One region of the Exiguobacterium sp. s57 genome, then DNA from elsewhere that is predicted to be linked to it. Evidence: predicted binding sites of a transcription regulator. Region 1 holds the regulator's gene; each other region holds the start of a gene.

What was found. The regulator Rex, encoded in region 1, represses fermentation and respiration genes when NADH is low (regulators of the CRP and FNR family bind a similar motif). The targets are predictions, from matches to a motif close to TTGTGAAATATTTCACAA.
Region 2: adhE (bifunctional acetaldehyde-CoA/alcohol dehydrogenase) is a predicted target of Rex. The motif match lies at 5,411-5,428, and genes of this name have one in related genera.
Region 3: KNO98_RS03525 (L-lactate dehydrogenase) is a predicted target of Rex. The motif match lies at 6,877-6,894, and genes of this name have one in related genera.

Annotation. Positions count from the first base shown of each region.
Region 1 is NZ_JACSKR010000006.1:4,504-15,230, reverse strand. Features, by position in the region: gene KNO98_RS12915 (hypothetical protein) at 1-146, opposite strand, end outside; gene KNO98_RS12910 (hypothetical protein) at 143-301, opposite strand; gene KNO98_RS12905 (TM2 domain-containing protein) at 422-781, shown strand; gene KNO98_RS12900 (NADPH-dependent F420 reductase) at 820-1,398, opposite strand; gene KNO98_RS12895 (hypothetical protein) at 1,402-1,875, opposite strand; gene KNO98_RS12890 (PspC domain-containing protein) at 2,035-2,217, shown strand; gene KNO98_RS12885 (FAD-dependent oxidoreductase) at 2,252-3,598, opposite strand; gene KNO98_RS12880 (YesK family protein) at 3,788-4,081, opposite strand; gene tatC (twin-arginine translocase subunit TatC) at 4,208-4,996, opposite strand; gene KNO98_RS12870 (twin-arginine translocase TatA/TatE family subunit) at 5,000-5,194, opposite strand; gene KNO98_RS12865 (redox-sensing transcriptional repressor Rex) at 5,227-5,883, opposite strand; gene KNO98_RS12860 (ABC-F family ATP-binding cassette domain-containing protein) at 6,034-7,935, shown strand; gene KNO98_RS12855 (hypothetical protein) at 7,932-8,339, shown strand; gene KNO98_RS12850 (hypothetical protein) at 8,388-8,954, opposite strand; gene tsaD (tRNA (adenosine(37)-N6)-threonylcarbamoyltransferase complex transferase subunit TsaD) at 8,969-9,991, opposite strand; gene rimI (ribosomal protein S18-alanine N-acetyltransferase) at 9,988-10,449, opposite strand; gene tsaB (tRNA (adenosine(37)-N6)-threonylcarbamoyltransferase complex dimerization subunit type 1 TsaB) at 10,442-10,727, opposite strand, start outside.
Region 2 is NZ_JACSKR010000001.1:310,390-321,116, reverse strand. Features, by position in the region: gene KNO98_RS01645 (DeoR/GlpR family DNA-binding transcription regulator) at 1-175, opposite strand, end outside; gene KNO98_RS01640 (alpha/beta hydrolase) at 313-1,227, opposite strand; gene KNO98_RS01635 (zinc-binding metallopeptidase family protein) at 1,313-2,497, opposite strand; gene adhE (bifunctional acetaldehyde-CoA/alcohol dehydrogenase) at 2,677-5,268, opposite strand; gene KNO98_RS01625 (MarR family winged helix-turn-helix transcriptional regulator) at 5,657-6,103, shown strand; gene KNO98_RS01620 (YebC/PmpR family DNA-binding transcriptional regulator) at 6,184-6,897, shown strand; gene KNO98_RS01615 (Na+/H+ antiporter family protein) at 7,040-8,359, shown strand; gene KNO98_RS01610 (glutamate synthase subunit beta) at 8,499-9,950, opposite strand; gene gltB (glutamate synthase large subunit) at 9,947-10,727, opposite strand, start outside.
Region 3 is NZ_JACSKR010000001.1:673,075-683,801, reverse strand. Features, by position in the region: gene pstA (phosphate ABC transporter permease PstA) at 1-603, shown strand, start outside; gene pstB (phosphate ABC transporter ATP-binding protein PstB) at 705-1,475, shown strand; gene phoU (phosphate signaling complex protein PhoU) at 1,492-2,154, shown strand; gene KNO98_RS03550 (DUF4912 domain-containing protein) at 2,271-3,020, shown strand; gene KNO98_RS03545 (1,4-alpha-glucan branching protein domain-containing protein) at 3,035-5,236, shown strand; gene rpmG (50S ribosomal protein L33) at 5,321-5,485, shown strand; gene KNO98_RS03535 (5-formyltetrahydrofolate cyclo-ligase) at 5,540-6,094, shown strand; gene KNO98_RS03530 (DUF92 domain-containing protein) at 6,073-6,843, shown strand; gene KNO98_RS03525 (L-lactate dehydrogenase) at 7,013-7,969, shown strand; gene KNO98_RS03520 (rhomboid family intramembrane serine protease) at 8,104-9,156, shown strand; gene KNO98_RS03515 (M42 family metallopeptidase) at 9,169-10,191, shown strand; gene KNO98_RS03510 (YqgQ family protein) at 10,188-10,382, shown strand; gene KNO98_RS03505 (ROK family glucokinase) at 10,476-10,727, shown strand, end outside.

The DNA of each region.
Region 1 (10,727 bases):
TAAAAGAACAAGGCATACATCGCAAAAGAGATTCTTGGAACGTCACCTAAGAGTAAATCAAAGATGATGAGCCCTAAAAATAAGTATGTCCCTAACTGATAGCCACTCTTCATTTGAAGACGCGAACGCAGTCGTCTGTTCGTCATAATCCAATCACAGCTACGGTCAACCCACCGTAGACGAACCCGAGTACGATGGCACTGATGGCCATACGTTTGTATTGCGGATATTGATAAAGGGCAATCGCCCCACCAACGACGTGTACGAAGGCGACGATGAACGTCAAAATCGCTAATACCATCCAAATTCTCCTCTTTGTTATAAATATCTTTTAGTAATTCGTGGGAATCACTTTATTTTCCGATACAATGAAACCTGCATTCATTATAACAATTTCAAATTAAGAAAGTAGGAAATCATGATGAGTTATTCTACTTCAAATCTGACAACAGAAGAGTTGCTGTATGTAAACAGCGAAGTCGAAAAGCGAAAACCAAACCTTCTCGTGGCGTATTTGCTTTGGTTCTTCCTTGGCGGATTCGGCGGACACCGTTTTTATTTCAAGAAGACCGGTTCTGCTGTAGCGATGATTCTTTTAATCGTTGCATCATTTGTTTTAACTTTTATTTTTATTGGAATCTTTGGTTTTCTAATCTCTGGCATCTGGGTTCTTGTCGACGCCTTCCTGATTCCAGGTTGGCAACAACGAGAAGTTGAAGCCATCGAACGGGAAACCATTGCAAGACTCGAAGCACGTGAAGAACGTCAAGCTGGATTCTAATCAAAAAAGACGATCGAGGCATTTGCCCCGATCGCCTTTTAGCTTTCTGTTAAGTAGAATGCGAAGTCTCGTGTTTTCCGTTCTTTCACCGCGTAATGAATCCATAGCCACGCTAATCCTTCCAACTCACGAGCCAGCTTCAGACCGTGGAGCGGATGCGTATCGAAGCCGATTTTGTTCGATAGCTCGACGACAAGCCGCACCGCTTCTTCATCTTCACCTGCGACGAACATGGCGGACCCATTCGGATCGCCTAAATTCTCGACCCCTGTCTGATTGAACGCCTTCACAACTTTCGTATCAGGAATGAGTCGCTGCAAATACTCCGCACCTGACACTCCGTCTGGGCGCTCGACTTCGTTAAACTCGATGGCAATTGGATTCGTCACATCAATCAATACTTTCCCATCCAGTCCGTCGAGTGTCGGTAACAGGTCGACCGCTGCCGCGAACGGTGTACATAGCAGAAGCACATCGCTCGCTGAGGCGACTTCTTGTAAGGTCAATGTGCCCTCCCGTTCCGTCCGTGTCCCGTACAGCACCTCATAGCCAGCTTGTTCGAACTGCTCCCCGAGCGTGCGTCCGACTTTCCCGGCACCTAAGATTCCGAGTTTCATGTCTCACAGCTCCTCGTCTGTCCGCGTGACCGTCCCTCCGAACTCTTCTGCAAGCCCGTCTAAAATTGATGGATCGAATTCATCCCCGATGGCCATGACGCCTGTCTGACCCGGCTCGATGTTACCGACTGTCCGCTTGAACGTGTCTTGAATGCCTTGCATATGCTTCACGTCTTTCGTGCCGCCGATGAGACCACCTGTGAGTGTCCCGAACAGGATGCCGAACGGACCGCCGAGGATTCCAACGGCCATCCCGATGAGCGCACCTTTCGTCGACTTGTTGACCGGTGCGAGCTGTGCCGCATCCTCAAACGAAAACGCCCCGTTCTCTTCACGCTTGATGACGACAAGCTGTTCAAAACCGACAAGCCCATCCGCATGGTACTTTTTCAGCTTACTGAACGCCTGATACGAAATCGCCTCTTCCGGGAACGTGAACGTGACGATATGATACGGTTGTTTTTCCTTTTTAGCCATGAAAAATTCCTCCTTCAAGGTAGACAACATGACGCGCACTTACCCTATCCTATTTCCCCGAGTGACTTGTAAATAATCTACATACACGAATCAATCGAAGCGGACATCTTTGTACTCATATGGTAAAATTTACATATCAACTCATAAGGAGCTTTTTCTATGCAACGTACACTTCGTAAGTCGGCGACCGACCGCTCTCTGTCTGGAGTATGCGGTGGGATTGCTGAATACTTTGGTATTTCATCAATCGGAGTTCGACTCATCTTTTTGATCCTACCTGGGAGTTTCCTGCTTTATATGATTTTGACGAATTCCATGAAAGATGCCCCACGCTATCTATAAAAAACGCGAAAGCTTTTAGCTTCCGCGTTTTTTGTTAGGCATTCACTTTGTCTTTCATCGCTTCAAGCGCTCCGCTGTTCAGGAAGTGCCATGGTTTGTTGTAGTGCGGTTGGAAGAAGAAGTCGACATAGGCGAGCTCTTCGATTGTCATCTCGTTTTGGATGGCTAGCGAGAGTGTGTTGACCGCTTGCGTCAAATCCGCTTTCGATAGCACTTGTCCACCGACAATACGGTGTGTTCCTTTTTCATAGACGAGTTTGAATTCGACTTTCTCTGCGGTCGGCATGAACTCCGGACGATACGCGTCTTCGATGACGACACTTTCGACTTCGAGCCCAAAGAGTGCTGCCGCTTCTTCCGTCAGACCAGACGACGCGATATTCCAGTCATAAAGTCGAAGTCCTGACGTTCCTTGTGTTCCTTGGTAGCGGACTCGTGGTTGCATCAAGTTCTCCGCGACGAGCGTTCCCATGCGGACAGCGTTCGTCGCAAGTGGGATATAGGCGTGTGTGCGTGCCGGGTTGTAGTAGACGGCACAACTGTCCCCCGCCGCAAAGATATCCGGGTTGCTCGTGCGCATGTATTCATCGACGATGATGGCGCCGTTCCCGAGCATGTCGACCTGTCCTTCTAGGAGTCCTGTATTCGGACGGAATCCGACGCACAAGATGACGAGATCCGCTTCGAATTCACCTTTGTCTGTCACGACATGTGTGACGTTCCCATCTGTTCCACGGAACGCATCGACCGTCTGACCGAGTTCGAGATCAATCCCGCGACTGGTCATGTCCGCTTCTAATGGATCTGTGAACGACTTATCGAGATATTTGTTCAAGATGCGGTCGGCACTATCGATAAATGTGACATGTTTTCCGTATGCTTCGAACGCTTCGACGAGTTCGACCCCGATATAGCCCGCCCCGATGACGGCAATCTTCGTCGCATCCGTCGCACGCTCGATAATGCGTTGGGCATGCGCATAGTTTTTACAGAGCTCGATTCCATTCATTTCGATTCCTGGGAGCGTTGGGACGATTGGCCATGAACCCGTCGTGACAATCAAACGGTCATACGTGTCATGCACGTCTTCCCCGGTTTCAAGATTTTTGGCGTGGACCGTCTTCGCTTCGGTGTCAATCGACAAGACGTCATGTTTCATGCGCATCGTCGCACCGAGTTCTTCAAGTTCACGTGGAGAGGAGTAGAACAACTCTTCCGCACGTTGGACGACCCCACCGACGTGGAGCGCGATCCCACACGAGAGGAAGCTGACGTTATCGTTCCGCTCGTAAACGGTGATGTCGAGATTGTCATGCTTGGCGAGTAATCCTTTAACAGCTGCTGTTCCTGCGTGTGTACATCCGATGACTGCGATTTTCATATGATTGTCTCTCCTTTAGGTGTTAGGCAAGTTAGCGTTTGTGATAAAAATCACATTCACTTTCTGAACTTAGTGTACTATTTCACAAGAAGGTTTGACAATCCTTTTGCTCACTATTTCACGTAAAAGTGTCTAAAGTTTGAACTCCATGCGTGACAACAAAACCGTCCCGCAACCGGAACGGTTCACTTACGAATTCGTCGTGCGTCGTGCTTTGATCCAGTGATAGATGACGACGCCGATATAGGTGACAAGACCGATCACGTATAAACTGAAGCCGATCATGCTCCAGCCCAGACCATCCCATCCGCGAACAAAGACGAGACCAATCAAGATCAGCGTGTATCCTACCACGAGCAGCATCAACGAAAAGACGAGTCTTCGCTTAAATTTCGACTTCAAAAAGTTCAGCATGGCAATCAATAAAATCGTCGTCAACACACCGATGATGATGATTGCATCCCCGTAGTACTCCCAAATCATCGCTTCTCCCCCTGGCATCCAACTGAGTAGCTTTATTTTATCATGTCAGTCATGTGTTTTCGTGTTGTTGAAAAACGTTCGTTACCAAAAATCAAAAAAGCACCGTCTCCCTGGAAGGAACGATGCTCATTTCTCATTCATCTGTTTCATTAAATCCATCTGTTCTTGCACCATCGCTTCTTTCTCCCGGCGCAGCACCCCTTTATAGGTGATACGTGAAATCGATAAGCTGATCTCATATAGGAAGAAGAGCGGTAGTGACACCATGAGGTGCGACGTCAAGTCCGGTGGTGTGATGAACGCCGCGACCACGAATAGCGCAAAGTACGCGTACTTTCGAATCTTCGATAAGAAGTACGGGGTCACGACACCGATCCGGGTGAGGAACATCGTCACGACCGGTAATTGGAATAATAGACCGAACGGAATTGTCAGCTGCAACAAGAACGTGAAGTAATTATTGGCCCCGATGAGTTGTTCGAGTCCGAGGTCTTGCCCGAGGTCCGTCGAGATATCGAGGACGAGCGGGAACAACCAATAGTAGGCGAACGCAAGACCAATCAAGAACAATCCGAAGATGATCGGGATATAGGCAAGCGTGCCTTTCCGCTCATTCGGATGCAGACCGGGTGCGACAAATGCCCACACTTGATACAGTAGGAATGGGCTCGCCGCAATCAGGCCGATGACGAGCGCCAAGTTCAAGTAAATCATGAGTGGGTCCGCGACCCCAAAGGCGTTCAGTTCGAGCCCACGTTCGATGAGATCTTCTTGCAAGTACGCGAGTACATATTTGACACTCGGCAAAGCCATCAAAAAGAAGGCAAAGACGACAAATGCAGATAGCATCAGTCGTCTCCGCAGCTCTGTCAAGTGATCGGTGAGTTCCCGCTCTTGATCAGGTTGATGATTCATGGCTTACTGCTCTTTCTTTTCGATAGCTTTCTTGTCGTTCTTGTCGTTCTCGTCGTGCTCGTTCATCATGCCGTTCGTTGCATTTTTGAACTCACGAAGCGTCTGCCCGGCCGCGCGACCAAACTCCGGTAATTTCTTCGGTCCGAAGAGAATGAGTGCGATGATGGCGATGACAAATAGACTCACCCCACCTGGCATCCCGACGACGAGTGATGATGCTAGTAATTCCATTATTGATGGACCCCCTCAGCGGTTGGATAGTGTTGCATAAAGTAAATGAGTGACTGCAGCTCAATCGACAAATCGATGTGATGGACGCGAACGGTGTCCGGTACAGTGAGTCGTGCCGGTGTGAAGTTCAAGATACCCTTGATGCCGAATCGCACCAAGTCGTCTGCGACGGGCTGCGCATAGGCAGAAGGTACCGTCAAAATGGCGACGTCGATCTTGTTTTGCTTCATGATCTGTTCCATCTCATCGACGTGATGAATTGGGACGCCTGACATCGTCGTGCCGACTTTTGTCTCGTCTGCGTCGAACCCGACGACGATATGTGTGTTATTGTTTTTAAGGAAGTTATAGTTGACGAATGCCGTCCCAAGGTGACCGACCCCGACCAAGGCGACATTCGTAATCTCGTCCTGATTCAGTGTCTTTCGGAAAAAGTCTAACAGATACTGCACGTTATAGCCATATCCCTTTTTACCGAGCGCACCGAAGTACGAGAAATCACGGCGAATCGTAGCCGAATCGACCTTGACCGCCTCACTCAGTTCTGCTGAAGAGACACGTTGTTTCCCTGACGCATGCAGGCTTTGAATAAATCGATAGTATAGTGGCAACCGTTTGGCTGTCGCTTGTGGAATCTTTGGTTCGTTTTGACTCAACGGAAAGAGCCTCCTTTTTACGACACGTTACAAACGAATCTGAATTTCATACACCTTGATTGTAAACGAATTCACATGACCACTCAACGAATATACCTAAAATCGCTGAAAAATACAGTATACTAAATAGAGAGAAAGGGGTTTTTTCACTTGATCCTACTGCAAGTCAACAACTTATCCAAATCCTTCGGCGTCGAGCCGATTTTAGAAAACGTAAAACTCGAAATCCAGGAAGGTGAACGTGTCGCCCTCGTCGGTCGGAACGGTGCCGGTAAGTCCACACTTTTGAAAGTCATCGCTGGTGAATACAACTATGATTCCGGGGACATCATGAAGCCAAAAGACGTCACCATCGGCTATCTCGCCCAAGACTCAGGACTCGAATCCGACGAGACAATCTGGAACGAGATGCTCACCGTCTTCACGGACTTGATCGAGCAGGAGAAGACGCTCCGTCGCATGGAAGCCGATATGGGATCCGAACGAATCCTAAATGACGCCGCTGCGTACGAACGTCTCCTCTCTTCTTACGATGAAGAGCAGCATACGTTCAAAGAGCGTGGCGGTTACCAGTATGAAGCGACCATCCGCTCGGTCCTCCATGGGATGCGCTTCTATCCGGATGACTTCGAACGTCGCATCGACACGCTATCCGGGGGACAACGGACGCGTCTCGCCTTGGCGAAGATGCTCCTTCAAAGTCCTGACCTGCTCATCTTGGATGAGCCGACGAACCATTTGGACATCGAGACGCTCGCCTGGCTCGAGAAGTACTTGGGCGGCTATAAAGGAGCCGTCCTCATCGTCTCCCACGACCGGTACTTCCTCGACCGTGTCGTCTCGGTCGTCTATGAGCTGTCACGTCATCGGAGCCGTCGCTTCGTCGGGAACTACACGAAGTATCTCGAACAGAAGGCCGCCATTTACGAGCAAGAGAAGAAGCAGTTCGAGTCGCAGCAAGAAGAGATTGCCAAGATGCAGGATTTCATTCAGCGAAACATCGCCCGAGCGACGACGACGAAGCGTGCACAAAGCGTGCGGAAGCGTCTCGAGAAAGTCGACCGACTCGATGCCCCGGACGGTGACGAACGCAGCGCCGTCCTCTCGTTCTCCATCAAACGCCAGAGCGGGAACGATGTGTTGAGCGCGAGTGACCTCGCCATCGGGTATGAGGAAGAAATCGCCAAAAATCTCCGCTTCCAGCTGCAGCGCGGTGAATCCGTCGCGCTCGTCGGTCCGAACGGGGTCGGGAAGTCGACACTTCTCAAAGTGTTGACGAAACAACAAGCCGTCCTCACGGGTGAGATCCGTTACGGGACCGGCGTCGAGATCGGCTACTACGATCAGGAGCAACAAAACTTGTCTGACACAAACCGTGTCATCGATGAGATTTGGAACGACTGGCCGCTCATGCGTGAGCAAGAAGTGCGGAGTCTTCTCGGTCAGTTCCTCTTCAGCGGGGATGATGTCACGAAACGTGTCCTCGAACTATCGGGTGGTGAACGGGCACGTCTTACGTTAGCCAAGCTGAAGCTCGAGCAACCGAACCTCCTCATCTTAGACGAGCCGACGAACCACTTGGATCTCGACTCGAAGATGATTTTAGAGAATGCCCTCCTCGACTATCCGGGCACGATCCTTTTCGTCTCGCATGACCGCTACTTCATCGACCGTCTCGCGACACGTGTATTAGAGATCACGCCGAACGGCATCGATGAGTATCTCGGAGACTATTCGTACTACGTCGAGAAGAAAGAAGAGCTCGAAGAACTCGCCCGACTCGCCCGTGAGGAGACGAAGCAGGTCGTCGTGAAAAAACAACGCGCCGACAAGGAACAGCAACGGGAAGAGCGCCGGATCAAACAGCGCATCGAAGAGATCGAGCTGGCGATCGAGCAACATGAGAAGCGTCTCGACGAGATCGAACAGTTGCTTTGTGAGCCGGACGTCTTCAACGACTTCGCCCGTGCCCAAGAACTATCGACCGAATCGGACGCAGCGAAAGAATCGATCACCGCACTCTATGCGGAATGGGAGGAACTCCATACATGATGCGTACCCGTGCCATGCGAATCGAGTTCATTCAAGCGTTCCTCACGGGACTGGCCTATATCGTGCCGACCGGGACCGAGTTCGTATCTGAACTCATCCGCGGTGAGCCGACGATCGTCCCGTCTATTCTCTTTTACTTTTTACCGGTCGTCATCGGCTTCATCATTCAGACGTGGCCAGGGATCTTGCTCAGTCTCTTCAGTGGTCTACTCATGAGCACGCTCTTCATTCGCATCGTCGTCTGGCCGGTCGACGTGACCGTTCATACGTTCTATGCGCCAGGCTCGGTATGGGCCCACTTCTACGAAGAGACACTCTTCATGTGGATTCTCGCCCTTCTCGTGTTCATCGTGAGTCGTATCAACACGTGGCACCGGGAGAATTATCGACAACCAAAAGCGTAAACAGTAAAAAGAGAGGTCAGCGTTGTCATACGCCGACCTCTCTTTATATTAGAAATATCGTAACGGCTGGAATCCTACCGTATGGAAGTCGAGCTTCGTCCCGTCCTCAGCGATAAAGAAGACAGCCTCGTTCGTATCGACGTCACGTGTGAACACCTTATAGAACGTCATCGGCTTTTCGCCATTCGTCACATAGCGTGCCTCGTGTGTCGAGATGACTTGCGCGAACAGCTGCTGTTCGTCGAGCTCCTCGATCAAATCATCAAACTTCGCCGCTTCTTCTTCCGTTGCCTCGCGACCCCGCTCGATTTCATAATAAGCATCGCTCGCTTTTGGCTGTACCCCGAGATTGCGATCAACGACGATCACACGCTCTGGCTCTTGGTCGACGACACTTGTGTAGCCATATAGTGACTCGATGAGCGTATTCTCTCCGGTCACGCGACCGATGCCCTCCAATGTGTCTTCTCCAGTCAGTGACTTCACTCGTGTCTCTTCTGGAACAATCTCCTCTTGATAGGCGATATTGTAAGCGCGGATGATCTCACGTACTTGTAAGAACGTCGCAACGACGAGTAGTACGATGAGTCCTCCGATGATGATGCGTTTCGTCATGTCTCTATTTCCCCCTAGACTGTCATGCTCTCTTCTAAGGATAACCCAGGAACCGCATTCATCGCTAGTGTATCGCGCTTACCGCGCACATACGCGTGATGTGCCGCAACCCCAATCATGCCGGCGTTGTCCCCACACAGGTCAAGCGGTGGAATGACGAGTTGAATCCCTTCAGCTGTAGCCGCTTCCTGAAGCGCTGCGCGGAGGCCACGGTTCGCCGCGACACCACCTGCGACAAGCAATTGCTTCGCCCCTTTTTCCTTCACGGCACGGATCGCTTTCTCGACGAGCACTTCGACGACACTCGCCTGGAAGCTCGCCGCCAAGTTTTCAGGGATGACCGTCTCTCCCCGTTGCTCCGCATTGTGTACGGCGTTGATGACCGATGACTTCAAGCCACTGAAACTGAAGTCGAAGCTACCCGGTTCGAGACGAACGCGTGGGAAGTTGTATGTGTCTTCCCCGACTGCTGCCAAGCGGTCAATCGCAGGTCCTCCCGGATAGGGGAGACTGAGCGTGCGCGCGACCTTATCGTACGCCTCACCCGCCGCGTCATCACGTGTCTCACCGATGACTTCGAAGACACCATGTTCTGGCATATAGACGAGTTCCGTGTGGCCTCCTGAGACGACGAGACAGACGAGCGGGAATTGCATCTCTTCGACGAGTTCATTCGCGTAAATATGTCCCGCGATATGATGGACGCCGATGAGCGGTTTTTGATGGGCGAACGCCAATGCTTTGGCTGCACTGATGCCGACGAGAAGGGCACCGACGAGACCTGGTCCTTGTGTGACTGCGACCGCGTCCACATCTTCCATCTTCACGCCTGCTTCGCTTAACGCGTCGTCAATGACATACGTGATACGCTCGACATGATGACGGGACGCCACTTCAGGGACGACGCCACCAAATCGTTTATGACTCTCGATTTGAGAAGAGACTACGTTTGACAATAACGTCTTTCCGTCTTTGACGAGCGCAACGGACGTCTCGTCACAGCTCGACTCGATTGAGAGGATCAGTGATGTGTTCATTCTGATTCACTTCCTAACTTCGCCCAATAAATATAGGCGTCTTCATTATTATCCTGATAGTAGCGCCTTCTCCGTCCAGCTTGCATAAAACCGAACTGTTCATACAGTTTTTGTGCGCCGACGTTTGACACACGGACTTCTAACGTCAATCCGACAAGTCCTTTCGACTTGGCGAATGTGACGAGTTCCGCTAACAGTTGATTTCCAATCCCTTGCCCCCGAAATTCAGGTAAGACGGCAATGTTCGTGATATGTCCTTCATCGACGATTTGCCATACCCCGACAAAACCGACGACCCGTTTGTCATGGACCGCGACAAAATAAATCGCTTGTTCATTTCGGAGCATTTCATTCATGAACGCTTCTTTTGTCCATGGAATAGAGAACGACGCTTTCTCGACTTTTGTCACTTCTTCGACATCGAGCCACGTCATCCGACGAATTTTCACGTCAGCCATTGTTTTGTCCCTCTAACCATTTCGCTTCTGCTTCGGCGAGACGCAAATACTCTGGTTCAAACGCATGGACGTCGCTCGTCTCATCGCTGAATACGACCAAATCACTCGCGCGCCCGTATCGATGGGCAGCCGGTGCTTCGATATAGTCGTATTCGCTTAACACGTCACGGAACGGCTCCACGTCTCCGACGACGAGGAAACGCCCTTGGCTATTCAATCGTAACCAGTCCGCGACCGAGGCGTGCTGATCGTGTGTCAGTGCCTTGTTGTGCTGATAG
Region 2 (10,727 bases), on a different contig from region 1:
TGAGTGTTGCTCCGCCGTGAACCCTTGCCAAATATCCTTCCTCTTCGAGGTCCGTCAAATCTCGACGGATCGTCGACTCGGACGAATCGGTCAAATCAACCAGTTCTTTCAATTTGACGACCTTTTGTTCAGATAAGCGTTGCAAAATCAACTGATGTCGTTGTTTCGTTAACATCTTGTTCCCTCCATACGTCTAATATAAAGCGTTTCCATTATGAAAACAACTAAAATCATTCAAAAACGTCCATATTCATTCAACTTGTCACAATTATAACACAAAAAAACGGTCATTTACTGACCGTTTTTTTGTGTTCATGACTGTTTTTTTAACCATTCATCCAACTCTTGAACAAGTTTTGGATGAATCGGCGCATCGATTGCTTCTCGATATTCTTTATGCAGCATGAGAAGCGAATGGGGTGACTCACGTGTCACGAGGAGATGATTCATATCATCGATAATCGATGGGGTGACCTCCCCTTTCGTTTGAATCATATGGACGTGTTCTGGTGGGACTTGAACATCACGTCCCCCTGTAATCGCAAGCACCGGGACGGTCACATGCTCTAACCGCTCACGGACGTCATAGGATGCATGTTCTCGAATCCATTTCGCATTAACGACTTGCCCACGATATTTGAAAGACGACACGTTCGTCCGTAAAGACCGCTCGAGCAAGTCGTCCTGTCGCTGTCTGACTTTTTTGGCAACGCCCGTCAACCGATAGAAGAGACCTTTTATTCCCTTCACATGTTCGATGTCTTTAGCCAGCGCGTCTGCTTGGTATAGGAACATCTGCTTTGACGATTCATGGAACCCAGACAGTAAAATCAATCCATCGGCTTTCGTCTCAAGCTGAACGGCAGGAGCAAGAACGGCCCCTTCACTATGACCGAGTAGATATAATCGATTCACATCGGCTAGTTGTCGAATGGTGCGCACGACAAGAATCGCATCGTTAATCAAATCATGTAAGCCAACTTTATTAAAATCCCCATCGGACTTCCCGATTCCTTGTTTATCATATCGGAACACGTTGTAACCGTAGTCGTACAACGCTTCTGCCAACTTGGCATACGTATTAAAACCGACACCTCCCATGTTACCATCACGGTCACTCGGTCCACTCCCGCTCAACATGACGATGGTCGCCCGAGGCTCCTCATGCGAAAGAAAAGTTCCTGCAATCGTTCCATATGCTGTCGTAATCGTCATCTCTTGTTTCATCGTATCGCCTCCATTACTATCATACCCGAAACTGACATCCAAAAAAAATATGTCGCCGTCAAATGAGACAGCGACATCTATACGGTCAGTCCGTTAGCCAAACGTGCAACCAATTGACCGCATCAGCTAACCCATCTTCCGTCAGGCGTTCGAACGTATCCTTCTCCGTAAACACTTGCCAACTTCCTTCTAATGAATCACTCAACATCAGATAAGGTAATCCTTCTTCATCATAAGCATCACCCGGAGAACTCCCCATCGAACGAACTGTTAATTGATCGAACGGAGTCTGTTCAAGGATACGATATGATTTCATCCCTTTCGTCCGAACGTATAGTGGGCCGTCGCCGGTCCCAAGAATATCGAGCATGACGACTGCATCGACTTTCTCCCTTTGAACCATTAATCGTTCGAGGAAATCGTCACTCGCTTCTCTAGAGTCCCCATTCCCATTCAAAAAGACATATCGAATCGTATAGTCCGGTGTCTCCTCGTTCATCACTTGCATGAGATGATATAAGACCGTCGACGGTCCGACGGCAGACAAATAATGGGCACCGTGCCAGGAAGAATCGAGTCGGGACATGATGATGATTTCTTGATTACTCTTCCCTGTTTGAACAAATTCGATATATGGGATCTCTTCACGGTAAGGCTCTATCTTTATCGATTGTCCATCCTTCAGCTGTTCAGCCGTATCGGAGTCTACACCCGTACCATCTAACGGCATGTAGGATGACGTGAAAACAAAACCCATCCCATATGGATCGTCTTCATAAGGTGTGATCAAGTATCCTGCCGCTCCCTTAGATGCGAGTAATGACAAATATGCGTTCGCTTCTTGGTCATTCAATACTTCACCCGTGAAATCGACGGTATACGCATCCTCGATATTGTCATATGAAAACTTTGTCGTCGGTAAGACAATCACTTTCTCTTTGACATCCGGAATATCTTGTCCCCACTCCATATGTAAAATTGTTCCTTTGAACGGTTGATCAAACGTCATCGATGAAAGACCTTCATACGTTTCATCACCCACCTCAATCTCAGTCCAACCGGTTATCCGTTCTGTGTAAAGGACGTTCCGGTCCATGTCGACGGGTAAATCGGTTCCGAATGATTCAAAAAAGTCAGCACTTTCCCAGCTATCTGCATTTCGATCGACTGATGAAAAGTATTCCGCAGTCTCGAGCGGTGTCGGATGGATTGGATTAAAAAAGAGAAAGACTGTCGCGATTGAACGCAACAAACTAATCACTATTAACATTACATGATCCCCATTCAATGATATTGGCTAAGTATGCCAATATTTATTATAGACAGCTATTTATCGTCTGACTATTTAATATTTTATCCATTAAATATAATTTTAGAAACTGAATATCATGTTCAGACCACAAAAAGAGCCCGTTCGAGTTGAACGGGCTCACGCGTGACTATTGATTCTTATACGCCTTCGTATGCTGCGTACATGATTTCTTTCAATTCTTCAACGAGCGGCATTTTCGGGTTCGCCGTCGTACATTGGTCTTCGAATGCGTCGACCGCCATTTTGTCAATCTTCGCATCAAGATCTGCTTTCTTGATGCCTTGTGCTTTGAACGAGAGTTTGATGTTCAAACGTTGTCCGAGCTCAATGATTGCTTGGACGAGTGATTCGACACCTTCTGCTGTCGTGCTTGCCGGAAGACCGAGGTAACGTGCGATTTCTGCGTAACGTTCGTCAGCGATGAATGACTCATATTTCGGGAACGCCGCAAGTTTTGATGGGCGTGTCGCATTGTAACGGATGACGTGTGGCATGAGGATCGCGTTTGTGCGACCGTGCGGTACGTGGAACTCTCCACCGATTTTGTGAGCGATCGAGTGGTTGATGCCGAGGAACGCGTTCGCGAACGCCATACCTGCCATTGTTGACGCGTTGTGCACTTTCTGACGAGCTTCCGCGTCGCTACCGTTTTCATACGCTTTTGGTAGGTAGTCGAAGATCATCTTCATCGAACGGAGCGCAAGTCCGTCCGTATAGTCGTTTGCCATGACTGATACGTAAGCTTCGATGGCGTGTGTCAACACGTCCATTCCTGTATCTGCCGTGATTGATGCTGGTACGGTCATGACGAACTCAGGGTCGACGATGGCGACGTCTGGTGTGATCGCGTAGTCAGCAATCGGATATTTCACATTACGTTTTTTGTCTGTAATGACGGTAAAAGGTGTTACTTCTGAACCTGTACCAGAAGTTGTTGGGATTGCGACGAACATTGATTTGTTACCGAGTGTCGGGAACTTGTATGTCCGTTTGCGAATATCCATGAATTTCTGACGAAGGTTTGAGAACTTCTCTTCTGGACGTTCATAGAAGAGCCACATTCCTTTCGCAGCATCCATCGGCGAACCACCACCAAGTGCGATGATCATGTCTGGCTGGAAGTGACGCATCGCTTCAGCACCGTTCATGACCGTCTCAACAGATGGGTCTGGTTCGACTTGGTCGAAAATACGGTACTCAACACCTGCTGGTAAGTTTTTGATGACTTTATCAGCGAATCCGAGTTTGACCATCATTTCATCCGTTACAATCATCGCCCGCTTTTTCGTTGTGAGTGATTGAAGGTATTGGACAGAGTTTTTCTCAAAGTAGATTTTTTCAGGTACTTTAAACCATTGCATATTCACGCGACGTCTCGCCACCTTTTTCACGTTGAGTAGATGTTTCGCCGTCACGTTTTCAGAGACGGAGTTTTTACCGTAAGACCCACAACCGAGCGTGAGGGATGGTGTCATTTCGTTGTAAAGGTCACCGATTCCACCGTGTGCTGATGGTGAGTTGACGATGATGCGACAAGCTTTCATACGAAGACCGAAATCAAGGATGGCATCGTCGTCCGTTGAGTGGATGACAGCTGTATGGCCGAGACCACCGATTTCAAGCATTTTTTCAGCAACCGCAAATCCTTCTTCACGTGATTGAACTTTATAAGCACCGAGGACCGGGCTCAATTTTTCATGTGAGAGAAGTTCTGTCGCGCCAACCGTTTCAAGTTCAGCAATCAAGATTTTTGTGTCAGCTGGGACTTTGAGACCTGCTTTTTCTGCAATCCACGCTGCCGGCTTCCCAACGATCTCTGGGTTGACTGCGCATGTGTCCGTACGGATGACGAGTGTTTCAAGTTTCGCTTTTTCTTCAGGTGAGCAGAAATAGCAACCGAGTGCTGTCATTTCCGCTTTCACTTCTTCGTATACTTCTTGGTCGACGATGATTGCTTGTTCAGACGCACAGATCATCCCGTTGTCGAACGTTTTTGAAAGGATAACGTCTGAGATGGCACGTTTCACTTTTGCTGTTTTGTCGATATAGGCTGGTACGTTACCAGGTCCGACACCGAGAGCCGGTTTACCAGTCGAGTAGGCGGACTTGACCATCGCTGCTCCACCAGTAGCAAGGACCATCGCGACACCAGGATGATTCATGAGTGCTTTCGTCGCATCAAGTGACGGGACTTCTACCCATTGAATCAAGTTTTCAGGAGCTCCTGCGGCTACCGCTGCGTCACGGAGGACCCGCGCTGCCTCACTAGAACATTGTTGAGCTGACGGGTGGAAGGCAAAGATAATCGGGTTACGTGTTTTAATGGCGATGATCGCTTTGAACATCGTAGTAGAAGTAGGGTTCGTGACCGGTGTGACACCTGCAACGACGCCGACCGGCTCTGCGATGTATGTGATTCCGTTTTGAACGTCATCTTCAAGGACGCCAACCGTTTTCTCTCCACGAAGTGAGTTATAAATATATTCTGTCGCAAAGATGTTTTTGATCATCTTATCTTCAAAGACACCGCGACCTGTTTCTGTATATGCTAGTTTCGCAAGTTCGACGTGCTTCTCTAGACCTGCGAGCGCCATCGCTTGTACGATGTGATCAATTTTCTCTTGGTCGAACGTCATTAACGTATCGAGTGCGGCGTGTGCGCCCGCTACGAGCGTATCCACCATTTGTTCTGCCGTTGTTTCCACTTTTGCTTTCTCTTTAACTGCCATGTTAGGTTCCTCCTCATAAGTGAGAGCTTTTAATGAACATATTGACTTGATGGAAGCACGATGTGGTGCTTGTTTTCAAGAGATTGTGCTTTCCTTCACATTCATAGAATACAATGTTTTCCCGGTTTTGTGGGTGACAACAATGTGAACTCTTTCACAATATTTTTTTATCATTTGTTGATAGCTCTTGATTTTTTCATGCACCCTCAGTAAAATCGAATACGTTTTCATGAAAACATGAGTAACAATTCATGTAAACGCTTACATTAATTGTGTCAGTTCTATCTCTTATAAGATGTATCAATCATCACATCAACCCGTTTTTAGGTTCAACTGCACCTAACTCGTGTATAATGAACATAGAACCTAACTAGGAAGTGAATCTATTATGCCGAAACAAGATGCAGCGGACCAGTTTGTCAAACTAATCCCTTTAATTCGTCGTAAATTGCTACGTCGATCTGATTTTCCTCAAATTCCAAACTTGAACTTTTCTCATTTCCATCTATTAATGTTGATTGAAGACGAGGGGGCAGTCACGAATGGACGAATTAGCGAGACACTCTCCATCGCACCACCGAACGTCACCCCTCTCATCACGAAACTGTTGAACGAGGGCTACATTACCCGCGTACCCGACGAACGGGATCGCCGAGTGATATGGAACCAGCTGACGGAGAAAGGTGAGCGAATCTTACTTGAACGAAGAGACTCGTTCCGAACGCTATTCGAAGAGCGCCTCGCATTTTTAAATGAAGATGAGACAGACCGGCTGATTGAAAGTTTGAAGACCCTCACTGAGATTGTAGAGAAAATGGACAAAGGCGACGAGTAAATCTTTACTCGTCAATTCAGCCAACTTCTTATATAATCTGTAATGAATCTACGTACAAATGGAAAGAGAGATGACATGTAATGGGTCGTAAATGGAACAACATTAAAGAGAAGAAGGCGTCTAAAGATGCCAACACGAGTCGCGTTTATGCGAAGTTCGGTCGCGAAATCTATGTGGTCGCCCGACAAGGGGAACCAGATCCTGAATTGAACCAGTCATTAAAATTTGTGGTGGAGCGCGCTAAAACATATAACGTGCCTCGCGCAATCATCGATCGTGCAATCGATAAAGCAAAAGGCGGCGACGAAGAGAACTTCGACGAACTTCGTTATGAAGGATTCGGACCGAATGGTGCGATGGTCATCGTCGACACGTTGACGAACAACGTGAACCGTACAGCATCAGAAGTTCGTGCTGCTTTCGGTAAAAACGGAGGCAACATGGGCGTCAGTGGTTCGGTCGCTTATATGTTCGATGCGACAGCCGTCATCGGTGTCAACCAAATGTCTGCAGATGATGTTCTTGAACTTATGATGGAACACGACCTTGACGTTCGTGATGTCATCGAAGAAGACGAGACGGTAATCGTCTATGCCGAGCCTGAAGCGTTCCACGCCGTTCAGACCGCATTCAAGGCTGCCGGGGTTGAGGAGTTTGCCGTCGCAGAGTTGACGATGCTCCCACAGAACGAAGTGTCGCTCGATGACGCATCGAAAGAACAATTCGAAAAATTAATTGACGTTCTCGAAGACTTGGAAGATGTGCGCCAAGTGTATCACAACGTCGATATGTAACACGCAAGCGATAACTTTTACGAGTTATCGCTTTTTTCATGAGCGATTTGACAAGGGTCACATCATATGTTAAATTTCAAAAAGTCTTTATCATATTAAAGTGATACCAAGAGAAAGAAAATATGAAAGGTGTTGGATGTATATGAATGCAGTGTTACTTGCAGTCATCGTCTTATTCGCGCTCGCCATCAGTCGAGTGCACATTGTATTATCCTTAATATTAGCGGCGCTAGTCGGAGGGCTTGTTGGAGGACTTGAGTTTAACGATACGTTGACCGCTTTTAGCGACGGCCTCGGGGGCGGAGCGAGCATCGCGCTCAGTTACGCACTCCTCGGCGCATTCGCCGTCGGGTTGTCGAAGACGGGTCTACCAGACGTCTTGGCCGAAAAACTGATTGCCATGTCGGGTCGTGACGTGTCGGGTAAACGCGTGAGTTATGTCAAAGCGTTCTTATTGTCGCTACTCTTATTATTGTCGATCAGCTCACAGAACGTACTCCCGATTCACATCGCCTTTATCCCGATTGTGATTCCACCGTTACTCGTCTTATTCAATGAATTGAAACTAGATCGCCGTCTCGTAGCGACAATCTTAACTTTCGGTCTTGTGACACCATACATGTTGTTACCGGTCGGATTTGGCGGAATCTATTTGAATGAGATTCTCATTGCGAATGTCGAAGCGAACGGCTTGACAGTCGGCGACGTCAATATCATCTCAATCATGGGAATCCCGGCATTAGGTATGGTCGTCGGATTGATCGCAGCGTTCATCCATTACCGGAAACCGCGAACGTATGAAACAATCGCACTCGGACCGTCTGACTATGAAGTTCGTCAAATGGGCGGTTTCAAGATGATCATGACGCTTGTCGTTGTTCTCATCGTTCTCATCGTTCAATTACAGACCGAGTCGATGATCGCCTCGGCAGTGACAGGACTGATGTTACTCTCGATTTTCCGCCTCATCCCTTGGTCGGAGGCAGATGACATCTTCACAAGCGGCATGCGCATGATGGCGTTCATCGGTTTCGTCATGATTGCCGCAAGCGGATTCGCAGCCGTCATTCGTGAAACAGGCGCGATTGATCCGCTCGTCAACGGTGCGAGCAATCTGATGGGTGACTCGAAAATGATTGCCGCTCTCGTTATGCTACTCGTCGGACTAGTGATCACGCTCGGAATCGGGTCAAGTTTCTCGACCATTCCAATCATCGCAGCCATCTTTGTTCCTCTTTGTGTACAGTACGGTTTCTCTGTGGAGGCGACGATTGCCATCATCGGGACTGCGGGTGCTCTTGGTGATGCGGGGAGTCCTGCAAGTGACTCGACGCTCGGACCTACGAGTGGATTGAACGCTGACGGCCAACACGATCACCTACGTGAGACGGTTTGGCCAACGTTCCTACACTACAACATCCCTCTCATCATCTTCGGGGTGATTGCGGCAATGGTCCTTTAATCATTTCTTCCGTCGTGAATAAATAGTTCCTAGTAAAATTAATATGAGGATAAACCAGATTCCGGTGTACATGAGGATTTCGGTAAACATAAAACTCCTCCTAAACAAAAGATAAGGAGCGACGGTTGTCGCTCCTTTTTTATGATGAGGTTTTTAAGACAGTCTTGCAAGTTTCGAGATAGGAGTCGACGACTTCTGCCACTTCTCGCCCTTCTCGAATTGCCCAAACGATTAAGCTTTGACCTCGCTTCGCATCCCCGGCGACAAAGACGTTATCCGTTGCTGTATGGAAATCCTTCGTCTTTTCGACGCCGATTTTCCGCAATTCATGCTCCGGTCTCTCAAACCCAATCGCAACGAGGACGAGGTCCGCAGGATACGTCTCTATCGAATCTTCTTCCACGAAGAAAGTCGCCTGACCATCCGGGTTGACAACTTTCGTCATCCGTTCCGTTTCAATCCCAGTGACACGTCCCTCTTTCGTGACGATTTGGTTGGAACGAATCAAATACGTTCTCGGGTCTTTCTCATACACCGCGAGCGATTCAGCATACGCATAATCGGTCGTTAGCGTGTCAGGCTGCAACGGCCAAGGTTTCTCAGGTGCACGAAGCAACCCTTTTGATGGGTGCTTACCAAATTGAACGACTGATTTTGCGCCTTGACGAATCGCAGTCGCCACGCAATCGGCGCCTGTGTCCCCACCTCCGATGACGATGACATTTTTGTCTTTGGCGTCAAATTTCGATTCGAGATGTACTCCTTTTCGTTCATGCATCGAGGCTGTCAAATAGTCCATTGCCATTTCCACGCCAATGGCATCATCTCCATCAATCCCAAGCGTACGCTGTTTTTGTGCGCCAGTCGCCAAAATGACAGCATCGTACTCGTTACGAAGCGATTCGACCGTCACGTCGGTACCGACCTCTACATTCGTCCGGATGACGATTCCCTCTTGCTCGAGCAGGCGAACACGACGTCTTACGACACCTTTATCCAGTTTCATGTTCGGGATTCCGTACATGAGGAGCCCTCCCGCTTCGTCCGCTTTCTCAATGATGGTGACCGAATGTCCAAGTTGATTCAATTGATCGGCTGCAGCCAATCCGGCTGGACCGCTTCCGATAATCGCGACCGTCATCCCGGTTCTATGCTGAATCGATCTCGGTTTCACCCATCCTTCTTCAAAGGCACGATCGATGATTGTCCGTTCAATCGATTTGATGGCGACAGGATCTTCACTAATGGCGAGCGTACATGATCCTTCACACGGCGCCGGACAAACCCTTCCCGTGAACTCCGGGAAGTTGTTCGTCTCCATCAATCGATGATACGCACCCATCCAGTCTGCTTTCGTGACAAGCTTGTTCCATTCTGGAATAAAGTTATGAATCGGGCATCCAATCGTCTCCTGACCAATCAACTCCCCGACATGACAGAACGGTGTGCCGCAATCCATACAACGTGCGGCTTGTTGCTGGACAGATTCGTCATCCATACGAGACGCATATTCATCATAATCTCTCACCCGTTCATCAACCTGACGCTCTGGTAAGGTCGTTCGCGCGATATTCAAAAAGTTATGTTTCATGCGGTACCTCCTTCAGTCACGACGCGGAACAATTCAAGTGCTCGGTCGGCCTCACTCAATTCTGGACGATTCGCCTCAATCTGACGCATCACGTCTAAGACGTTCGCATAGTCTCTCGGAACGACTTTCACAAAGTGTGAACGCACTTGTTCAAATGACTCTAAAATCGTCCGTGCTTTGACGCTGTCTGTATGGAATTGATGCGCTTCAAGAAGTGTATAAATTTGTTCCATGTCCTCATCGTCCAGTTCTCGTTCGACGGAAACGAGTTCCTCATTGACGAGTTGTTCATACGCTTGTGCTCCGTAAATATAAGCTGTTCCACCAGACATACCGGCCGCAAAGTTTCGCCCAATCTGTCCGAGTACGAGAACAGTACCACCCGTCATATATTCGCAGCCATGATCTCCGACTCCTTCGACGACTGTCGCTGCACCTGAGTTACGGACGGCAAAACGCTCGCCGACGTGCCCGTTAAAGAAAGCTTGACCGCTCGTCGCTCCGTATAAGCAAACGTTACCAGCAATCATTTGTTCACTCTCGTCAAAAGGGGCATGTTTTTCAGCAATCAACGCCAGTTTCCCTCCACTCAAGCCTTTACCGATATAATCGTTTGCATCTCCAATCACAGAAATGGTGATTCCACGTGGTATGAATGCACCTAAACTTTGTCCGGCCGACCCACTAAGTCGAAGTGAAATCGTATCGTCCGGAAGACCAAACTGACCATGAACTTTCGTTACTTCAAATCCTAACTGCGTCCCGACCGCTCGATCG
Region 3 (10,727 bases), on a different contig from region 1:
GGCGTCGGTGCGGCAATCTACCTAGAAGAGTACGCACCAAAAAATCGTATGACTTCATTTATTGAAGTCAATATCTCAAATCTGGCTGGAGTACCTTCAATCGTCTTCGGATTGCTCGGTTTGACGATTTTCGTCCGCGTCATGGAATTGGGTAACTCTGTTATCGCTGGTGCCCTTACCCTAGGTCTCATGAGTTTGCCAATCGTCATCGTGGCATCACAGGAAGCGCTTCGATCAGTCAAAATGGAGTTACGCCACGCTTCTTTAGCACTTGGAGCATCAAAATGGCAGACGACGTTCAATGTCGTCTTACCGTCAGCGATTCCTGGGATTATCACGGGAATCATCTTGGCCGTGTCTCGTGCAATCGGTGAGACGGCACCATTGATCATGGTCGGTGCTGCCACGTTTATTTCAACAACACCTAGTGGCATTTTCTCTGACTTCACAGCGTTACCGATTCAGATTTATAACTGGACGAGCCGACCGCAAGCGGAATTCCAAAACTTGGCCGCAGCTGGAATCATCGTACTGATGACAATGCTCATTGCGATGAACTCGGTTGCAATTTATATCCGAAACAAATATACGAATCGACATTGAGTCGTTTTTGCAGATGAATGAGGAGGAAGCTCGAGATGATGAAACAACAAGAGCTCAATAAAGGAGATCAAAACGTGAACACAACTACGACAGAACCGACAATGACTGAGATGAAAAAAGATAGCGCTTATGTCGTCAACAATTTGAACTTGTGGTACGGAGAAGACCAAGCATTGATTGACGTCAACCTCGACATTAAACAGAATGAAGTTACGGCAATCATCGGACCGTCTGGATGTGGGAAATCGACATTCATTAAAACGTTGAACCGTATGGTCGAGCTCGTCCCGTCGGTTCGAACAAATGGTGAGATTCTGTATCACGGGAAAAACATTTTTGACCGCGGCTACAGAGTGGAAGATTTGCGTACATCTGTCGGGATGGTGTTTCAACAACCGAACCCGTTCCCAAAATCCGTTTATGACAACGTGGCATATGGTCCACGTACGCACGGAATCAAAAATAAGAAAGTGCTAGATGAAATTGTCGAACGTTCGCTTCGCGGTGCTGCCATTTGGGATGAAGTAAAAGACCGTTTGAATGAGAATGCGTACGGTCTTTCTGGTGGACAACAGCAACGTCTCTGTATTGCTCGTACGTTGGCGATTGAGCCTGACGTTATTTTGATGGACGAGCCAACGTCAGCCCTTGATCCGATCTCTACGTTAAAAGTAGAAGAGTTAGTCCAGGAGTTAAAAGAGCAATATTCCATCATTATCGTGACGCATAACATGCAACAAGCTGCCCGTGTTTCAGATAAAACGGCATTCTTCTTGAATGGAGAAGTTGTCGAGTTCGATATAACAGATAAGATTTTCTCGAATCCATCTGACAAACGGACGGAAGACTATATTTCTGGCCGTTTCGGTTAAGGAGGAGACTAGATTGATGGCACAAAATCGTACATTTTTTGATATAAAGTTAACAGAGTTAGAAGATAAAGTAGTTCATTTGGCGAATTTGACGATGCGCCAAACGGCAACGGCAATCGAAGTGTTAGAAAAACATGATCTTGAATTGGCAAAAACCGTAATCGACAATGATAACGAACTAGACGATTTAGAGTTAGCAATCAACGACGAAGCGATTCTGTTGATTGCAAAGCAACAACCAGTTGCAACTGACTTACGCCGTCTAATTGTAACGATGAAGTCAGCCACTGATTTGGAGCGGATTGCGGATTATGCGACGAATATTGCTAAAGCAGTGACACGGATCGAGCATGTTCCATATGTACATGACATCCAACCGCTTAAGCAGATGGCTGAACAGTTGATCGACATGCTTGAACTTGCGACTCGTGCATATCGGAAGGGTGAAGTGAGTCGTGTTCGTGAACTCAATGAAATGGACCGTGTGATTGACGAAATCAATTTGACGGTGATCAAACAATACATCGGTTCTCTTCCGGCTATGACGGTCGGTACGAATGATGTGTATGAATTCTCGAACATCGCTCGATACCTCGAACGCATGGGCGATCATGTGACAAACTTCGGAGAGCATTTGATTTTCCTTGAAAAAGGGAAACATTATGATTTGAACCAATAAGATTAGTGGTAAAGAACAACAAGACTGTTGTTCTTTATTTTTTTTGGGCAGGAAAAGCAATCCAGAAAGCGAATAATAGTCTACATGGATTTTTACATGAAGGGAGCCTAACAGAGATGGAAGAGAAAATCGTATCCTTGAAACAACAAGGTTTTACGTTAAAACAGATTGCGGCAGAACTAGACGTCCCCATTGGCAAAGTCCAATACGCATGGCGAAAATGGAGAAATCAGCACCAAGAATCGGAGGACGTTATCCCTGTGAAACAAAAAAGCGACAAGAAAAAAGAAAAGACGTCCGTAACGGCATCACACAAACAAGTAGCATCAGCGAAAGAATCGGTTGATGTGAAGGCTTCACCACTCCTTGAGAAAGGTCCTGAAGGATACTGGCAGTTACCAGACCGATATAATGTAGACTTTTTACATGCGATCGTCCAGTCTCCGAACTCAGTATATGTGTGCTGGGAAGTATCTGATTTGGTGAAAAAAACGTTAGAGCTTCAGTTCATGAGACGATGGGAAGAATTGCCGAAAGCGTTCCGTATATTAGATGTGACGTTGCTTGATTACGCTAGCGGGCACACGAACCGGTCCTACACGTTTGACCTCCCTGAGATGACGAATAGTTGGTTCGTTCGTCCTCTCGATCCAAATACGACATATGTGTTCGAATTTGGAATCCGCACGATGGAAGGGGAATTTTTACCGATTGCGGCATCGACACCGCTTGATACGCCACGGGCAGAACCAGCCGGTGTTGGACGATTCGCAGAACCAGTAAGGCGTTGGCAATACGGAGAAGTTGATTCTCCAGAGTTATTGGATACATTACCAAAATATGCGGCATACCGTTTCGTACGTTAAGGAGGACTCTATACATGAAACCAGGATACTTTTCACTCGTCCTTCATGCTCATTTACCGTACGTTAGGCATGAAGAAAAACACCGTTTAGAGGAAAGATGGGTGTACGAGGCCATATCAGAAACTTATATCCCGATCCTTTGGCAAGTCGATCGATTGAAGCGTCCGTTACATTGGACAGTTAGTATTTCACCGCCTGTGGTAGAAATGCTTGCTGACCCGCTCATTCAAGACCGCTACGCCGAGCATTTGGATGAAATGCTTGATTTGATTGCTTTAGAGCTCTCAGAAGGAAGAACGGATGCAGAGACGGCAACGCTTCAGTTTTATAAACAACGTTATCAAGACTTGAAAAACACGTTCCTTCATTGGAATAAAAACTTGAATGAGGCGTTCCGTACATATCGTGAGGCGGGCTATATTGATATGGTCACGTGTACAGCGACTCATGGATTCAACCCGCATCTGTTTACGGAGCAGGCTGCCCGAGCGGAAATCCGGACTGGCCTTAATTGTTTCGAACGTCATTATGGGTTCCGCCCTACAGGTATTTGGTTGCCGGAGTGTGCCTATACACCAGGAGTAGACCGGATTCTATATGAAGAAGGGGTGCGGTACACGTTCGTCGATGAGCATGCCTTATTAGAGGCTGATCCGACTCCTGACAAAGGGATTGGCGCGCCTGTTTATTCTCCGCATGGGGTCGCATTGTTCCCACGAGATCAAATCATCTCGGGCAAAATTTGGAGTTCGATGATTGGATACCCGGGTCATCCGGACTATCGTGAATTTTATCGTGATTTGGCCTATGATCGAGATTGGGACTATATTCAATCATTCATGCACCCTGAAGGCATTCGGTTTGATACGGGATTAAAAATGCATCGAATCACGGGCGACACGGATCAAAAAGATTTTTATGTCCGCGACTGGGCGGAACATCAAATTGAGAATCATGCGATGGATTTTGCGAAAACACTCGAATCACATCTTGAAGCCCATGGTGCTCAAACGTTCCCGCCATTTTTAGTGACAGCACCGTTCGATGCGGAGTTGTTCGGTCATTGGTGGTTCGAAGGACCGGAATTTCTAGGGAAAGTGGCAGAGCGCCTTGTGGAATTTGGGATTGAGACCATCACTCCGGCGATGTTCCTCGAACGTCACTTCAAAGATTTACAGACGGTTCACGTCTCGATGAATACGTGGGGGCGCAAAGGATACGGTGAAGTGTGGATCAATGAACGAAATGAATGGATGCTTCGCCACCTTCATATGATGGAGATGCAACTCGTAAAAGATGTGGCTGATTATCGCGGAAAATCTGATTTAACAAATCGTGCATTGAAACAATTGATTCGCCATTATGTGTTGGCTGTGTCGAGTGACTGGGCATTTATTTTAGATGGACAAACGACGGCACAGTACGCTGCTGAACGCTTCCGAGAACATACACGATTGTTTGCCGAACTTGAAACGGCGCTCTATCAGGATGAGCTCTCGGATCAATTGCTAAATGAACACTTCGCGGCCTACCCGTTCCTTCAAGACGATGATATCGACATCGACTCATTCTTGTCACCCCATGATTATTACGTGACGACAGAGCGTGAACAAGAGAAGCCGGCAATCCTGCTGCTTACTCCCGAATATCACGGTCATATCGTCGGAGGACTTGGAAAGCGGGTCGTTGATGAGGTCGAAGCGAGAGCGAACGAAGGTGAAATCGTCTACGTGTTGACACCATACCACGATGAGTTACCAGCGTATGAGCGGCATGGGAACATACATGTGTATCGAGTGAGCCCGACTAGTACATTTTTAGAACATGTCATGAATCAGGTGGCCACGCAAAATATTGCGTATGTCAAACTAGTTCATGAATTGGCGAAACAGATCTCTTTCAAAGTGGTTCATCACTTTGATTGGATGACGATTCCTGCGGCAAGAGAACTTGCGCAATCCCTTTCGCTTCCGTTATACTCAACTATGTTGTCCTTCGAAGCGACACGCAATCCACACGGGCATGGTGGTTTATTCGATGCGATTCATCGCATTGAGAACAGTGTGTTCCCTGAAGCGGAGTGCGTTTATGTCGGTGAAGAGATTTCAATCCATGACTTGAAGCAATGGTACAAGGTGAGTGAGAATGTCAATACTTGCCTGCCTCTTGAATCTTCTCCGTATGGACAGAAACCAATGAAAAAGAACGTGAAATAACCTTGCTTTTTCAAAAGAAACTTGGTAGGATAATTGAGTATGCTTAGACTGTAAAGCAAAAGCACTTGATACAACATCATTGAGATGGGAGTGAAAGAAATGCGCGTTAAAATTACATTAGCTTGCACAGAAACAGGCGATCGCACGTACATCACGAAGAAAAACAAACGTAACAACCCTGAGCGCCTCGAGTTGCGCAAATACAACCCACGTCTCCGTCGTCACACGCTTTACCGCGAAGTGAAATAATGAGAGACCGGCCGTCACATATGTGGCGGCTTTTTTTATAAGGAGGGACGAGTTGTGGAAGAAAAAGCAACATTAAGACGCATCGTGCATCAATCCATCAAGCAAATGACGAATCGGCAACTCGTCGATCGAGCGATACACCAACGACTGTTTTCATCCTATATATGGAAAGAAAGTCAGACAATCGCAGTGACATCTTCACTTCCGCTTGAAATTGATACTTCTCCAATCATTCACGAGGCATTTGAAGCAGGAAAAACGGTTTGTGTCCCGAAAGTAACGAGGCAAGGACTTACATTTCACATCATTCATTCGGTCGATGATCTCGAGGCGGGAGTCATGAATATTTTAGAGCCGACGACTCTACCGACGACGAGGCCAATCGACCTCTGTGTTGTGCCAGGAAGGGTATTTGATCGGGCGGGATATCGAATTGGCTGGGGTGGAGGATATTATGACCGTTTTCTAAAAACATATAAAGGAACAACAATTGCTTTGGCTTACACGAATCAGCTTGTAAGTCATGTGCCGACTGAACCACATGATCTGCCTGTTGAATGGATCGTGACAGAAAAGGAGATGATCCAATGTTCGCCATATTTGTTGTAACTTGTATCGTCGCCTATCTCGGTTATCGGTTGCAGTCATTAACGTTTTTAGGAGCCATCTTGACAGTGCTGACAGGGACGTTGATTGGACTATCGTTTGGGTGGTTTGGGCTATATTTGCTAGGTGTGTTTTTCTCGACCTCGTCGCTCGCCTCGAAATATCGTTCACGCGATAAAGAAGGAGTGGATGATATCATCGAAAAAACAGGCGCTCGCGACGCCATACAGGTATTGGCCAACGGTGGAGTCGGTATTCTTTGTGCACTCGGGTATCTGCTCACAGAAAATTTTGTCTACGTTTATATGTACATTGTGTCTATTGCCGCGGCGACAAGCGATACGTGGGGGTCGGAGTTTGGTGTGCTCTCAAAAAATAAGCCGCGATTCATGTTCACGTTTAAGCGAGTCGAACCGGGGACAAGCGGTGCAGTTTCCACATTCGGCACATTCATGTCGATTATAGGGGCTTTCGTAATCGTGATCTCTTCTATCTTATTTGTCCAAATGGATGTGGCACTGCTCCTCATGTTATGGGGGATCGGGCTAAGCGGTAGCGTCATCGACACGTTACTTGGAGCGACTCTGCAACGCAAGTTTCGTTGTACTGTCTGTGGCAAATTGACTGAAAAAAAAGTTCATCACCAGGTCTCGACGACATACGTGTCTGGATGGCGCCTGCTCGGTAACGATGCGGTCAATTTCATCTCTATATTCGGAGCGACTTTGATTTGTTTTTTTGTGCTCGGATGAGGGTAGTACAGGAAATGAAGATGTTCCATTTGAATGTGAATATTGTCACAATATCGCCAAAGTGAAAACGGTTTCTATTGTAGTTAGGGTTTGTGAATGATGTTACAATCATGTTGTAACAGAGATAACAAAAACATGAAACAGATTGTTCGAAGGGTGGAGAATCAATATGGAAACATTAAATCATGCTAAAGTAACACGTGTCGCACTCGTGGGTGCAGGTGCGGTAGGTGCGAGCTTCGCTTATCAATTAACAACAGCAAGTCTATGTGAAGAACTCGTCATTATTGATATCAATAAAGCAAAAGCAGAAGGGGAAGCGATGGACTTGAACCATGGCGTCTCATTTGCTTCATCACCAATGCGTGTTTGGGCAGGGGATTACACGGATTGTGGGGTAGCTGATATTGTCGTCATCACTGCCGGTGCGCCACAACGTCCAGGTGAAACACGTCTTGACCTCGTTGAAAAAAATGCGAAGATTATGAAATCTATGATTTCAGAGATTATGGATTCTGGTTTTGATGGAATCATTATTATTGCCTCAAACCCGGTTGACATCATGACACATCTCGCATGGAAATATTCGGGTCTTCCGAAACATCGAGTCTTTGGTTCAGGTACAGTACTAGATACATCTCGCTTACGCTATATGCTTGGCGACTACTTTAATGTAGATCCGCGCAACTGCCACGCCTACATCATGGGCGAACATGGAGATACAGAATTCGCTGCTTGGAGCAACGCCCGCATTTACGGAAAATCGGTCGAGCAATTGCTTGAAGAGCATGACGAATATAACTGGCAAGATCTCGAAGATATTTATGTGAACGTTCGTGACGCGGCATATCATATCATTGAGCGTAAAGGTGCGACATACTACGCGATTGGTCTCGGATTACTTCGTTTGGTCAAAGCCGTCCTTCGTAACGAAAACACATTGTTGACAGTCGGTGCTCATCTCGACGGGGAATATGGCCTACATGATATCCATATCGGTGTACCAGCCATCATCAATCGTCAAGGAGTGCGGGAAGTCGTTGAGATCGAATTGTCAGAAGAAGAGCATCAAAAAATGCAACACTCTGCGAACGTGCTCATGAAAACAATGGAACCTGTCTTGTAACCTCTATATAGTGATGACCCGTAACCATCTGGTTACGGGTATTTGTGCATCCAGAACAAGTCCCGATTTTGTCGTGAGGTGCTCAGTGATTTACAATAGAATGGAGAGAATACTTGAGAGAGGAGGGAGTTCCATTGGCTACGACTTGTTTTTGGGAAGATATCTATCGGGCGGTTGAAAGCGGCGGGCGAATTGAAGGGATATTAGAGCCTTCACGCGCGGTCATTTTGTTCGACACGAAAGCGGGAGATAGCTATGACCTGTACATTCAGTCCGAAAAAGCATGGGCAAATCATGTCGGGACCGATATTCATGCTATCCTAAACGCATTTCGCCTATCTCGGATCGGACGGAAGCGATTGACGATTCATTTGTATGGCGAACGTCTCGTAGATGAGGAGAGGATTGATTCACTAACATTTCCAATCCCGGCAAAAGTAACAATATCTCGATCTATCTGCACGCCCACTATGGAAGAAGAACGGTTTCGAATGCTTGCTGTCTCCCTTGACCGCGAAAAAAAGTCTGAGTTAAAAAAGCGGTTCTCATTCGGTAAACCGCAAGTAGTATACGGTCTAATGTTTATCACATTTTTAGTCATGTGGTTAGCTGAATCTGTCGGCTCAACTCTTGACCCGAATACGTTGATCGCATTCGGTGCAAAAGTGAATCCACTCATTGAGCAGGGAGAATGGTGGCGCTTGATCACACCGATGTTTCTGCATATCGGATGGTTCCACTTTTCGATCAATATGTTTGCCCTTTGGTCACTCGGTCCACTCGTCGAACGAATGTATGGTTCGATTCGGTTCCTGATTATCTATGTGATTGGTGGGGTTTTGGCGACGACAGCATCATATGCATTCAGTGAATCAATTTCTGCGGGTGCCTCGGGTGCGTTATTTGGGCTTGTCGGTGCTTTACTTTATTTTGGACTACGAGATCGTTCTCTCTTTATGAAGACGCTCGGACCTCCGCTCTTTATTATGTTAGGATTAAATGTGGGACTAGCGTTTGTTTTAGGGGCAAGTTTGGATCATTTTGCGCACGCTGGTGGACTAGTTGGTGGATTTGTCGTCTCTGGAGTCGTAGGATTACCAGATGAAGATAATCGCGCACAACGAATTATATTTTCCGTGCTCACGATCATTTTATTTGGTCTACTATACGGGTACGGATCTTGGTGAGGAGAGATTTCAATGATTGATACACTAAAAACATTAGTAAACATTCCGAGTCCGTCTGGGATGACGGAAGAGGCCATTCGATTCGCAGAGCGAGAATTACAAGCACTCAATGTCAGCACGTCTCGGCTACATAAAGGGGCATTACTTGCAACATTTCCTGGGCGTTCAAAAGAGGCGCGGCTCTTGACGGCGCACGTTGATACGTTAGGTGCGATGGTTAAAGATATCTTGCCGAGTGGACGCTTGCGTTTGACGCAAGTTGGAGGATACGCTTGGACAGCGATTGAAGGTGAGAATTGTCTCATTCATCGAGAAGAAGGCGATGCGATTGAGGGAACGATCCTCATCCATCAGTCGAGTGTACATGTTTATAAGGACACGAACTCAGCTGAACGTTCTGCTTCGAATATTGAAGTTCGATTGGATGAAAAGGTGCATTCGCGGGAAGACGTGACAGCACTCGGAGTCGAAGTAGGTGACTTTGTCTCGTTTGACCCCCGCTTCAAGGTGACGTCTTCAGGATACGTGAAATCACGCCATTTGGATGATAAAGCATCTGTCGCCATTTTATTGGATCTCGCAAAAGACCTGGTCCGTTATGACTTACCGCACACCGTACACTTCTTGATTTCCAATTATGAAGAAGTCGGGTTTGGAGGCAACGCGGGCATCCCGGAAGACGTCGTAGAATACATTGCCGTTGATATGGGTGCGCTTGGGGATGGACAACATTCAGATGAGTATACTGTCTCGATTTGTGCCAAAGACTCTTCGGGACCATACGATATCGAACTTCGAAGAACATTTACGTCTCTCTGTAAAAAACATGAAATCGCTTATAAAGTAGATATTTATCCGTACTACGGCTCAGATGCGTCCGCTGCTATTCGTGCAGGCTATGATGTGAAACATGCATTGATTGGCCCAGGGATCGAATCAAGTCATAGTTATGAACGGACACACACGTCATCAATGGAAGCGACACGTGATTTGTTGTATCGTTATGTATTGACAACGATGGAGGAAGAAGCATGAAAAATTTTTATGATGTCCAACAGTTTTTAAAATCGTTCGGGACCATTATTTATATTGGGGAGCGGGATGCTGAAATCTCACTCATGATGATGGAACTAGACGAAATGTATGAAGGGGGCATCATCGAACAACGCGTTTATGATACGGCCAAAATCATTTTGACTCACGAATTGAAAAATTCAATAGATTGACAGAAATCCCCTTAGTGCAAAGGGTTGCACTAAGGGGATAATAGTGTACACTAGTCAATGAAAGCGATTTAGTTGAGATGAGGAGTGAACGGTATGAAATGGTTATTAGGTATCGACATCGGTGGTACAACGGTGAAGATGGCTGTTTTAGACATGAACGGCATCATTTCTGATAAGTGGGAAGTCAAAACGGATATTCGGGAGAATGGTGTACATATTCCAAAGGACATCGCAACGTCTTTTGAAACATATCTTGAGACATCCGGGAAGAAAAAAGAGGATTTCGCGGGTGCGGGGATTGGAGCGCCTGGATTCATTAACTTCTCGGAAGGAGTTGTCGAATAC